DNA from 3 places in the Streptomyces incarnatus genome. Region 3 is predicted to be linked to each of the others. Evidence: predicted binding sites of a transcription regulator. Region 3 holds the regulator's gene; each other region holds the start of a gene.
The links. Region 3 encodes HrcA, which represses chaperone genes, less so after heat shock. Its sites were predicted from a motif close to TTNGCACTCNGNNNNNCNGAGTGCNAA; they were not measured.
Positions count from the first base shown of each region.

Region 1: groES (co-chaperone GroES) is a predicted target of HrcA. The motif match lies at 1,168-1,194, and genes of this name have one in related genera.
Region 2: groL (chaperonin GroEL) is a predicted target of HrcA. The motif match lies at 2,150-2,176, and genes of this name have one in related genera.

Region 1 is NZ_CP011497.1:3,494,537-3,498,719, reverse strand. Features, by position in the region: gene ABB07_RS15450 (polysaccharide deacetylase family protein) at 1-123, shown strand, start outside; gene ABB07_RS15445 (polysaccharide deacetylase family protein) at 120-980, shown strand; gene groES (co-chaperone GroES) at 1,341-1,649, shown strand; gene groL (chaperonin GroEL) at 1,774-3,399, shown strand; gene ABB07_RS15430 (acyl-CoA carboxylase subunit epsilon) at 3,487-3,672, opposite strand; gene ABB07_RS15425 (acyl-CoA carboxylase subunit beta) at 3,669-4,183, opposite strand, start outside.
Region 2 is NZ_CP011497.1:4,703,860-4,708,042, reverse strand. Features, by position in the region: gene ABB07_RS21205 (Uma2 family endonuclease) at 1-269, shown strand, start outside; gene groL (chaperonin GroEL) at 365-1,987, opposite strand; gene ABB07_RS21195 (cold-shock protein) at 2,274-2,477, opposite strand; gene ABB07_RS21190 (MoaD/ThiS family protein) at 2,910-3,185, opposite strand; gene thrC (threonine synthase) at 3,182-4,183, opposite strand, start outside.
Region 3 is NZ_CP011497.1:5,714,932-5,719,114, reverse strand. Features, by position in the region: gene ABB07_RS25775 (nitronate monooxygenase) at 1-144, opposite strand, end outside; gene dnaJ (molecular chaperone DnaJ) at 257-1,393, opposite strand; gene hrcA (heat-inducible transcriptional repressor HrcA) at 1,394-2,410, opposite strand; gene ABB07_RS25760 (MBL fold metallo-hydrolase) at 2,583-3,305, shown strand; gene ABB07_RS25755 (DUF3097 domain-containing protein) at 3,340-4,158, shown strand; gene ABB07_RS25750 (hypothetical protein) at 4,136-4,183, opposite strand, start outside.

The sequences.
Region 1 (4,183 bases), 2.2 Mb from region 3:
GTCCTCACCCACTTCCGCGGCCGCTCCGACTGGAACGGCACGATGGTCGACGACATGCGCCGCTTCCTGAACAAGGTCACCCGTGAGGGCTACGCCGTGGCCCGCCTGGAGGACTACCTGTGAGGCCGGGGGCGGGCCGCCGCAACGCGGGTTCCGGGTGGCGCCGCCCGGCCCGCTACCTCGGCGCGCTCCTCGCCTCGGCCCTGCTCCTCACCGGCTGCGCCCAGTCAGTCGACCCCATCGAACGCCTCGGCAAGAAGGCCGCGGAGGGAGTGCGCCCGCACGGGGCCGCCCCCGACCAGACCTACCGCCGCTGGGGCCTGACCGAGCCCCTCGCCCGCCCGCCGCAGCCCGCCGCCCACGCCCTCGCGCTCACCCCGCAGACCGGCGGCCGCACCCTGCCCCGCGTGCTGGACCACGTCCCCACCCACGACCGGGTCGTCTTCCTCACCTACGACGACGGCGCCGACCAGGACCCCCGCTTCGTCGACATGGTCCGCGAACTCCGGCTCCCGGTCAGCATGTTCCTCACCGACAGCGTCGCCGCCCCCGCCTACGGCCACTTCGCCCGCCTGCACCGGCTCGGCGCCGGCATCCAGAACCACACCCTCGACCACCGCGCGCTCGCCGGACTGCCGTACGCCGGGCAGCGCGCCGAGATCTGCGGCCAGCAGGACCGGCTCAGATCCCGCCTCGGCCTCACCGCCCGCCTCTTCCGCCCGCCGTACGGCGCGTACGACCACACCACCCTGCGCGCGGCGGCCGGCTGCGGCATCTCCGCGGTCGTCCTCTGGCGCGCCGCGATGACCCCGACCGACCTCGTCTACACCCACGGCGAACACCACCTCCGCCCCGGCGACATCATCCTGATCGGCCCGGACGAGACGACGGGCCCGAGCCTCAGGGAGCGCACGGCGCGGGTGCTGCGGAGGGTGCAGCAGCGGGGGCTGACGGTGGGGCGGCTGGAGGATTACCTGTAGGCCGTTTCGGGGCCGGGGGCGTTTTTAGCGACGGTCGGCACCTTCCAGCCCGTCCGGCGTTTGAGGACGAGGGCCGCCAGGCCCGACAGCGGGGGTCCGGGGGCGGCAGCCCCCAGGACGGCGGGGCGACTCCGGCCCACCGAACAGCCCGGCGCCGACAGGGATCCGGCCGACGCGCCGCACGGCATTGGCACTCCGCTTGACCGAGTGCTAATCGCGGTCATAGTCTCGGCTCTGGCACTCCCCACTGGAGAGTGCCAACAAAGCGACGGGCAGGTCCGGCACCCGCGACGACGGATCGACCTGGTCGCCACCTCAGACAGTTAACCCCGTGAGATCTCCGAAGGGGGAGGTCGGATCGTGACGACCGCCAGCTCCAAGGTTGCCATCAAGCCGCTCGAGGACCGCATCGTGGTCCAGCCGCTGGACGCCGAGCAGACCACGGCCTCTGGCCTGGTCATCCCGGACACCGCGAAGGAGAAGCCCCAGGAGGGCGCCGTCCTCGCCGTGGGCCCGGGCCGGTTCGAGAACGGCGAGCGCCTTCCGCTCGACGTCAAGGTCGGCGACGTCGTCCTGTACAGCAAGTACGGCGGCACCGAGGTGAAGTACAACGGCGAGGAGTACCTCGTCCTCTCGGCTCGCGACGTGCTCGCGATCATCGAGAAGTAAGACCACCTCGAAGCAATTCATTGCTTTTGAGCTGCGCCCCTGGCCCCCGCGACCGATAACGAAGCCGGGCGCCCGGGGCGCAGTCGTTTACCACCCATAGATTTCCGAGAGGGCTCCCGCTGTCATGGCGAAGATCCTGAAGTTCGACGAGGACGCCCGTCGCGCCCTCGAGCGCGGCGTCAACAAGCTGGCCGACACGGTGAAGGTGACGATCGGCCCCAAGGGCCGCAACGTCGTCATCGACAAGAAGTTCGGCGCCCCCACCATCACCAACGACGGTGTCACGATCGCCCGCGAGGTCGAGATCGAGGACCCGTACGAGAACCTCGGCGCGCAGCTGGTGAAGGAGGTGGCGACCAAGACCAACGACATCGCGGGTGACGGCACCACCACCGCCACCGTGCTCGCCCAGGCGCTGGTCCGCGAGGGCCTGAAGAACGTCGCCGCCGGCGCCTCCCCGGCCGCCCTGAAGAAGGGCATCGACGCCGCCGTCAAGGCCGTCTCCGACGAGCTGCTCGCCTCGGCCCGCCCGATCGACGAGAAGTCCGACATCGCCGCCGTCGCCGCGCTGTCCGCCCAGGACCAGCAGGTCGGCGAGCTCATCGCCGAGGCGATGGACAAGGTCGGCAAGGACGGTGTCATCACCGTCGAGGAGTCCAACACCTTCGGTCTGGAGCTGGACTTCACCGAGGGCATGGCCTTCGACAAGGGCTACCTGTCGCCGTACTTCGTGACGGACCAGGAGCGCATGGAGGCCGTCCTGGAGGACCCGTACATCCTCATCAACCAGGGCAAGATCTCCTCCATCCAGGACCTGCTGCCGCTGCTGGAGAAGGTCATCCAGGCCGGCTCCTCCAAGCCGCTGCTGATCATCGCCGAGGACGTCGAGGGCGAGGCCCTGTCGACCCTGGTCGTCAACAAGATCCGCGGCACCTTCAACGCCGTCGCGGTGAAGGCCCCCGGCTTCGGCGACCGCCGCAAGGCGATGCTGCAGGACATGGCGATCCTCACCGGCGCCACCGTCATCTCCGAGGAGGTCGGCCTCAAGCTCGACCAGGTCGGCCTGGACGTGCTCGGCTCCGCCCGCCGCGTCACCGTCACCAAGGACGACACCACCATCGTCGAGGGTGCCGGCAAGCAGGAGGACCTGACGGGCCGCGTCGCCCAGATCAAGGCCGAGATCGAGAACACCGACTCCGACTGGGACCGCGAGAAGCTCCAGGAGCGCCTCGCGAAGCTGGCCGGCGGCGTGTGCGTGATCAAGGTCGGCGCCGCCACCGAGGTGGAGCTGAAGGAGAAGAAGCACCGTCTGGAGGACGCCATCTCCGCGACCCGCGCCGCGGTCGAGGAGGGCATCGTCTCCGGTGGTGGCTCCGCCCTGGTCCACGCCTCCAAGGTCCTCGAGGGCAACCTCGACAAGGCCGGCGACGAGGCCACCGGTGTCGCGGTCGTCCGCAACGCCGTGGTCGAGCCGCTGCGCTGGATCGGCGAGAACGCCGGCCAGGAGGGCTACGTCATCGTCTCCAAGGTCAAGGACCTGGAGAAGGGCAACGGCTACAACGCCGCCACCGGTGAGTACGGCGACCTGGTCAAGGCCGGCGTCATCGACCCGGTGAAGGTCACCCGCTCCGCCCTGGAGAACGCCGCCTCCATCGCCTCCCTGCTGCTCACGACCGAGACCCTGGTCGTCGAGAAGAAGGAAGAGGAAGAGCCGGCCGCCGCGGGCCACGGCCACGGCCACGCCCACTGACCCGACCGGGCACAGCCCCGACAGGCCCGGCGCTCCTCTCGAGCGCCGGGCCTGTCCCGTTTCCGCCGGCCCCCGCGCCGGCGCACGTCACGCCGTCCGGCCCCATACCGCGGCCGGCCGGTGGGTGCGTCCCTGACGGGCCCAGGACGCCGGGCGGATGACATCGGCGGGCAGGTCCCCCACGCGGTGGTTCACCACGCTGTGCAGGACGACCAGGACGGCGGCGAGCTCCTGAGGGGTCGGCTCGCCCGACTCGATCCGGATCCCGTTCATGCCGGCTGGTTCCCGTGCTTGCGGTGCGGCAGCGGCGCGCTCTTGGTGCGCAGCATCCGCAGGCCCGAGGCGAGCACGGCCCGCGTGGACTGCGGGGTGATCACGTCGTCGACGAGGCCGCGCTCGGCGGCGTAGTACGGGTGCATCAGCTGCGCCCGGTACTCGGCCACGCGCCGGGCCCGGACCGCCTCCGGGTCGTCGGCGGCGGCGATCTCCCGCCGGAAGATGACGTTCGCGGCGCCCTCCGCGCCCATCACCGCGATCTCGTTGGCGGGCCAGGCGTACGACAGGTCGGCGCCTATGGAGCGGGAGTCCATGACGATGTAGGCGCCGCCGTAGGCCTTCCGCACGATCATCTGGATGCGCGGCACGGTCGCGTTGCAGTACGCGTACAGCAGCTTGGCGCCGTGCCGGATGATGCCGCCGTGTTCCTGGTCCACTCCGGGCAGGAAACCGGGCACGTCCACCAGCGACACCACCGGGATGTTGAAGGCGTCGCACAGCTGCACGA
Region 2 (4,183 bases), 1.0 Mb from region 3:
ACGGCGTCCTCATGGTCGTGGAAGTCACCTCTCGCGATCGTGACACCGACCGGCGGGACCGCGTCGACAAGGTCCGCGGTTACGCCGAGGCTGGTATCCCCGTCTACCTGCTGATCGACCGGGACGACGACACGATCGTCGTGCACAGCGACCCCAAGGACGGCCGTTACCAGCAGTCGCCCTCCTACTCCTGGGGCGCGACGGTCCAGCTCCCGCCTCCGGTCGGCATCACCCTGAACACGGAGGACCTCAAGGACTACGCCGACTGAGCCCGGAACCCGGAAACGCCCGAGGGCGGCACCCCAGCCGGAAGCTGGAAGCACCGCCCTCGGTCCGAAGGACAGGCGATCAACCGTCAGGTCGATCAGAAGTCCATGTCACCGCCCGGCATGCCGCCGCCGGCCGGCGCGGCGGCCTTCTCCGGCTTGTCGGCGATGACGGCCTCGGTGGTGAGGAACAGCGCGGCGATGGAGGCGGCGTTCTGCAGCGCGGAACGGGTCACCTTCGCCGGGTCGATGATGCCCTCGGCGACCAGGTCGACGTACTCGCCGGTCGCGGCGTTCAGGCCGTGGCCCGGGGTCAGGTTGCGCACCTTCTCCACCACGACACCGCCCTCGAGGCCGGCGTTGACGGCGATCTGCTTCAGCGGGGCCTCGAGCGCGATGCGCACGGCGTTGGCGCCGGTCGCCTCGTCACCCTCGAGCTCCAGCTTCTCGAAGACCTGGGAGGCCTGCAGCAGGGCCACGCCACCACCGGCGACGATGCCCTCCTCGACGGCCGCCTTGGCGTTGCGGACGGCGTCCTCGATGCGGTGCTTGCGCTCCTTGAGCTCCACCTCGGTGGCGGCACCGGCCTTGATGACCGCGACACCGCCGGCGAGCTTCGCCAGGCGCTCCTGCAGCTTCTCGCGGTCGTAGTCGGAGTCGCTGTTCTCGATCTCGGCGCGGATCTGGTTCACGCGGCCGTTGACCTGCTCGGAGGAGCCGGCACCGTCGACGATGGTGGTCTCGTCCTTGGTGATGACGACCTTGCGGGCGCGGCCCAGGAGGTCCAGGGTCGCGTTCTCCAGCTTGAGGCCGACCTCCTCGGAGATGACCTCGCCGCCCGTGAGGATGGCGATGTCGCCGAGCATGGCCTTGCGGCGGTCACCGAAGCCCGGGGCCTTGACGGCGACGGACTTGAAGGTGCCGCGGATCTTGTTGACGACCAGGGTCGACAGGGCCTCGCCCTCGACGTCCTCGGCGATGATCAGCAGCGGCTTGCCCGACTGCATGACCTTCTCCAGCAGCGGGAGCAGGTCCTTGACCGAGGAGATCTTGGAGTTGGCGATGAGGATGTACGGGTCCTCCAGCACCGCCTCCATGCGCTCCATGTCGGTCGCGAAGTAGGCGGAGATGTAGCCCTTGTCGAAGCGCATGCCCTCGGTGAGCTCGAGCTCCAGGCCGAAGGTGTTGCTCTCCTCGACGGTGATGACGCCTTCCTTGCCGACCTTGTCCATGGCCTCGGCGATCAGCTCGCCGATCTGGGTGTCGGCGGCGGAGATGGACGCGGTGGAGGCGATCTGCTCCTTGGTCTCGACGTCCTTCGCCTGCTCCAGCAGGGCGGCGGAGACGGCCTCGACGGCCTTCTCGATACCGCGCTTCAGGGCCATCGGGTTGGCGCCGGCGGCGACGTTGCGCAGGCCCTCCTTGACCAGGGCCTGGGCGAGCACGGTCGCGGTGGTCGTACCGTCACCGGCGACGTCGTCCGTCTTCTTGGCGACTTCCTTGACCAGCTCGGCGCCGATCTTCTCGTACGGGTCCTCGAGCTCGATCTCCTTGGCGATGGAGACACCATCGTTGGTGATCGTGGGGGCGCCCCACTTCTTCTCGAGGACGACGTTGCGACCCTTGGGGCCGAGCGTCACCTTCACGGCGTCCGCGAGCTGGTTCATGCCGCGCTCGAGGCCGCGCCGCGCCTCCTCGTCGAACGCGATGATCTTGGCCATGTGAAGTGGTCCCTCCAGGACTGGGGGTGATTCCTTCGGACCGCGCCCGCGCCCGCGACGGACGGCTCGCCGGCCCGTGGTTCCTTGCCCCACTTGGCCTGCGGGCCTCACCGACCCGGTCCTTCTTTGTCACTCTCACCTTCAGAGTGCTAACGCCAATGATTAGCACTCGGCCTGGTCGAGTGCAAGCGGCTCAGCCGGATCAGCCTGGGGCGAACGGGGCAGCCCGGACACGGCGAAGGGCCCGCACCCTGTGCGAGGTGCGGGCCCTTCGTGCAAGAAACGTTCAGGCGGTGACGCGAACCATGTCGGCCTGCGGACCCTTCTGGCCCTGCGAGATCTCGAACTCGACCCGCTGGCCCTCTTCCAGGGTGCGGTAGCCGTCCATCTGAATCGCGCTGTAGTGGACGAAGACGTCCGCACCACCGTCGACCGCGATGAAGCCGTACCCCTTCTCCGCGTTGAACCACTTGACGGTGCCCTGAGCCATGCCTAACTCCCCTATTACTGGCCCTTGCACAGATCCGCACTTCGCGGATCCGGGTCAGACCTCACCCCCCATCGGACGGGGGCGTGCGCCGGAACGCGTCGACCGCGGCTGAATGTATCTGTCCAACTGCCGTCTGCAACAGGTCAATCGGACGAGAATTCTGGACGGGAACGGTCCGGAATGTGGTGAGAATTCAGCAGACTTCGGGGCAAGTCGGGCTACACAAACCACCACAAAAGCCGCATAAGGCCCGCGTATTTTGGCTGCTTCTCATCGGGTGTGCGGCATGAATTCAGGGCCCCCGACCGGTCCGGCCGAGAGCGCGTTCCCCAACTCTACCGCGCTCAATCACACAGAATTGCCCCCTCCGCTTCTCTCACGGAGGAGGCAATTCGATGAACAATGCGTAACTGAAGTTACCTAAGGTAACGATCAGCCGCCCGCGACGGCCGGAATGATGGACACGCCGGCGCCGTCCGGGGTGGCGGTGTCCAGGCCCTGCTCGAAGCGCACGTCGTCGTCGTTGACGTAGACGTTGACGAACCGGCGCAGCTTGCCCTGGTCGTCCAGCACCCGCGCGGCGATCCCGGTGTGGTTCTTCTCCAGATCGGCGATGACCTCGGCGAGGGTCGCGCCCTCGGCGCTGACCTCCGCCTGGCCACCGGTGTAGGTGCGCAGGATGGTGGGGATGCGAACGGTCACGCTCATGCGAGGCCAGCCTCTCGGAAGGAGTCCAGGGTCGGTCGGATGGTGGCGGTGAGGCCGGTCCCGGCCACCGCGTCCAGGGTCTTCAGGCCGTCGCCGGTGTTGAGGACCACCGTGGTCCTCGCCGGGTCCAGGACGCCGTCCTTGAGCAGCTTGCGGGTGACGCCGACGGTCACGCCGCCCGCCGTCTCCGCGAAGATGCCCTCGGTGCGGGCCAGCAGCTTGATGGCGTCGACGACCTCCTCGTCCGTCACGTCCTCCACGGCACCGCCGGTGCGGCGGGCGATGTCCAGGACGTACGGCCCGTCGGCCGGGTTGCCGATGGCCAGGGACTTGGCGATGGTGTTCGGCTTCTGCGGCCGTACGACGTCGTGACCGGCCTTGAAGGCGGTCGACACCGGCGAGCAGCCCTCGGCCTGGGCGCCGAAGATCTTGTACGGCTTGTCCTCGACGAGCCCCAGCTTGATCAGCTCCTGCAGACCCTTGTCGATCTTCGTGAGCTGGGAGCCGGAGGCGATCGGGACCACGATCTGGTCGGGCAGCCGCCAGCCGAGCTGCTCGCAGATCTCGTACGCCAGCGTCTTGGAGCCCTCCGCGTAGTACGGCCGCAGGTTGACGTTGACGAAGCCCCAGCCCTCGCCGGCCGGGTCGCCGATCAGCTCCGAGCAGAAGCGGTTCACGTCGTCGTAGTTGCCCTCGATCCCGACGAGCTCGCCGCCGTAGACCGCGGCCATGACGACCTTGCCCTGCTCCAGGTCGTGCGGGATGAACACGCACGAGCGGAAGCCGGCCCGGGCGGCGGCGGCGCCGACGGCACCGGCGAGGTTGCCGGTGGAGGAGCAGGACAGGGTGGTGAAGCCGAAGGCGCGGGCGGCCTCCAGGGCCTGGGCGACCACGCGGTCCTTGAAGGAGTGGGTCGGGTTGCCGGAGTCGTCCTTGACGAACAGCCCGCCGGTGACGCCGAGTTCGGCGGCGAGGTTGTCGGCCTTGACGAGCTTGGT
Region 3 (4,183 bases):
GTCGGCGGTCTTGTACCCGGCGGCGAGAAACCCGAGGCCGCCGGCCTCGGAGACGGCGGCGGCGAGCTGCGGCACGGAGACGCCGCCCGCCATGGGGGCCTGCACGATCGGGTGGGGGAAGAGATCGGTCAGCGCGGAGGACATGACCGCATGTTGTCACGTCCTTTGAAGGAGTCCGAATCGGGGCGTCCGATGGCATAAACCAACGGCATACGGGGTGCCTAAGCACCCCGTCACAGCCTCCGCGAGTGGCGGCTCAGCGCCCGTTGAACGCGTCCTTCAGCCGGCTGAACAACCCCTGCTGACCCGGCTGGAACTGCCCTTGCGGCCGTTCCTCGCCGCGCAGCTTGGCCAGCTCGCGCAGCAGCCGCTCCTGCTCGGGGTCCAGCTTGGTCGGGGTCTGCACCTCGACGTGGACGACCAAGTCACCCCGGCCGCCGCCGCGCAGATGCGTGACGCCCCGGTTGTGCAGCGGGATCGACTGGCCGGACTGGGTGCCGGGCCGGATGTCGACCTCCTCCATGCCGTCGAGGGTCTCCAGCGGCACCTTGGTGCCGAGGGCCGCGGCCGTCATCGGGATCGTCACCGTGCAGTGCAGGTCGTCGCCGCGCCGCTGGAAGGTCGGGTGCGGCAGCTCGTGGATCTCGACGTACAGGTCACCGGCGGGACCGCCGCCGGGGCCGACCTCGCCCTCACCGGCCAGCTGGATCCGCGTGCCGTTGTCGACACCGGCCGGGATCTTCACGGTGAGCGTGCGGCGGGAGCGGACCCGGCCGTCGCCGGCGCACTCCGGGCACGGCGTCGGCACCACGGTGCCGAAGCCCTGGCACTGGGGGCAGGGCCGCGAGGTCATGACCTGGCCCAGGAAGGACCGGGTGACCTGCGAGACCTCACCGCGGCCCCGGCACATGTCACACGTCTGGGCCGTCGTACCGGGCGCCGCGCCCTCGCCGTTGCAGGTGTTGCAGACGACCGCGGTGTCGACCTGGATGTCCTTGGTCGTCCCGAAGGCCGCCTCGTCCAGCTCGACCTCGATGCGGATCATCGCGTCCTGGCCGCGCCGGGTGCGCGAGCGCGGCCCGCGCTGCGACGCCGTACCGAAGAACGCGTCCATGATGTCGGAGAAGTTGCCGAAGCCACCGGCCCCGAAGCCGCCCGCGCCGGCGCCGCCGGACTGCGAGAGCGGGTCGCCGCCGAGGTCGTAGACCTGCTTCTTCTGCGGGTCCGACAGCACCTCGTAAGCGGCGTTGATCTCCTTGAACCGCTCCTGGGTCTTCGGATCCGGGTTGACGTCCGGGTGCAGCTCGCGCGCGAGCCGACGGAACGCCTTCTTGATCTCATCCTGCGACGCGTCGCGGCGCACGCCGAGAACGGCGTAGTAGTCCGTGGCCACTTACGACTCCGCCAGGATCTGTCCGACGTACCGTGCCACTGCGCGTACCGCTCCCATCGTTCCCGGGTAGTCCATGCGGGTCGGTCCGACCACGCCGAGCTTGGCAACCGCCTCGCCGCCCGAACCGTAGCCGACCGACACCACGGAGGTGGAGTTGAGTCCCTCGTGGGCGTTCTCGTGCCCGATGCGCACCATCACGCCCGGATCCTTCGCCTCGCCGAGGAGCTTGAGGAGCACGACCTGCTCCTCCAGGGCCTCCAGGACGGGCCGGATCGTGAGGGGAAAGTCATGTCCGAAGCGGGTGAGATTGGCGGTGCCGCCGATCATCAGCCGCTCCTCGTTCTCCTCGACGAGTGTCTCCAGGAGGGTGGAGAGCACCGTCGAGACCGTACCGCGGTCCTCGGCCTCGAAGGCCTCCGGCAGGTCCTCGACCAGCGTAGGCACGTCCGTGAACCGGCGGCCCGCGACCCGGCTGTTCAGCCGCGCGCGCAGATCGGCGAGGGAGGTCTCGCCGAAGGGCGCCGGGCAGTCGACCATCCGCTGCTCGACCCGGCCGGTGTCCGTGATCAGCACGAGCATCACGCGCGCGGGGGCGAGCGAGAGCAGTTCCACGTGCCGCACGGTGGACCGGGTCAGGGACGGGTACTGCACGACCGCGACCTGCCGGGTGAGCTGCGCGAGCAGCCGTACCGTACGGGCCACGACGTCGTCGAGGTCGACGGCGCCCTCCAGGAAGTTCTGGATCGCCCGCCGCTCGGGCGCGGTCATCGGCTTCACGCCCGCCAGCTTGTCCACGAACAGCCGGTAGCCCTTGTCGGTGGGGATGCGCCCCGCGCTGGTGTGCGGCTGCGCGATGTACCCCTCGTCCTCCAGGGCCGCCATGTCGTTGCGGACCGTCGCCGGGGACACGCCGAGGTTGTGCCGCTCGGTCAGGGCCTTCGACCCGACCGGCTCCTCGGTGCCGACGTAGTCCTGGACGATGGCGCGCAGTACCTGAAGCCTGCGTTCACTCAGCATCCGCGCGCACCTCCAGCACGTCGTCCCCTCGGTTCCACTCGGTCCTGCGGTTCGTCCGCCTGGCACTCTTCGCAGGCGAGTGCCAGCGTTCCCGGGCCCAGTGTACGGCTGTCGGGTACACCGAGGGCAAGGTCGGTGCGGTCCCGGCGGCTCGTACGGCTAGCGTCGCGGTATGACGGTGACTTGGGAAGAGCTGGGGTGGGAGCGGCTGGCCGCGGGGGTCGGCCGGTGCCGGCTGCCCGGCTGGGACTGCACGGCCGGACTGGTCCTCGGGGAGGGTAGGGCGCTGATGGTGGACGCCGGTTCGAGCCTGGCCGAGGGCGCGCGGCTGCGGGCCCGGGCGGAGGAGCTGGCCGGCGGTCGTGTGACCCATCTCGCGCTGACCCATCCCCACTTCGACCACGTCCTCGGGGCGGCGGCCCTCGCGGGGGCGGAGGTGTACGGGGCGGTGGGCCTGGACGCCGTCTTCGCGTACGAGCGGGAGGAGCTGCGCCTGGACGCGGTCAGAAACGGCCTGCCGGTGGCCGACGCCGACGAGGCGGTGGACGCGCTGGTGCCGCCCGGCCACCTGGTCTCCGGCGAGTGGACGCTGGACCTCGGGGGCGGCCGCCAGGTCCTGCTGGCGAACGTGGGCCCGGGGCACACGGCCCATGATCTGGCCGTGCTGGTCCCGGGGGATCCGGAGGTGGTCTTCTGCGGCGACCTGGTCGAGGAGTCCGGCGAGCCCCAGGCCGGCCCGGACGCGCTCCCGTCCCGTTGGCCGGACGCGCTCGACCGGCTGCTGGCGCTGGGCGGTGAGGACGCGGCGTACGTGCCCGGTCACGGAGCGGTGGTGGACGCGGGGTTCGTACGACGGCAACGTGATCAGCTGGCGACGCGTTTCGGCGTGTCGTAAGTCTTCGGGTACGGCTTCTCCTATCGTCACTCGAATGCGCCAGTACTCCGCCGACCTGACCCCGCCGTGGAAGAAGAAGCAGCAGCCCGCGCCGGAGGTACCGGCGGAGCCGGGCCTGGTGGTGGAGGAGCCCGGCACCGGGTTCTGCGGGGCGGTGATCCGCTGCGAGGCGGGCACGGTGACGCTGGAGGACCGTTTCGGCAAGCACCGGGTGTTCCCTCTGGAGCCGAGGGGCTTCTTGCTGGAGGGGCGCGTGGTGACGCTCGTACGGCCCTCGTCCTCCGGTCCGGTACGGCCCACCCGTACCGCCTCCGGTTCGGTCGCCGTCCCCGGTGCACGCGCCCGCGTGGCCCGCGCCGGCCGCATCTACGTCGAGGGCCGGCATGACGCCGAGCTGGTCGAGAAGGTGTGGGGCGACGACCTGCGCATCGAGGGCGTGGTGGTGGAGTACCTGGAGGGCGTGGACGACCTGCCGTCGATCGTGTCCTCCTTCGCCCCGGGTCCGGACGCGCGGCTGGGTGTCCTGGTGGACCACCTGGTGCCGGGCACGAAGGAGTGGCGGATCGCGGAGTCGGTGACGAGTGAACACGCGCTGGTGGTGGGCCACCCGTACATCGACATCTGGGAGGCCGTGAAGCCGTCGTCGCTGGGGATCGAGGCGTGGCCGACGGTACCGCGCGGTCAGGACTGGAAGACGGGGGTGTGCCGGGCGCTGGGCTGGCCGTCGGAGAACACCGGGGCGGTGTGGCAGGCGATCCTGAAGCGGGTGGGGTCCTACAAGGACCTGGAGCCGGAGTTGCTGGGGCGGGTGGAGGAGCTGATCGACTTCGTCACGGGTAGCGGTGGGGCCTGACCTTCTCGTAGGTGGCGAATCCACT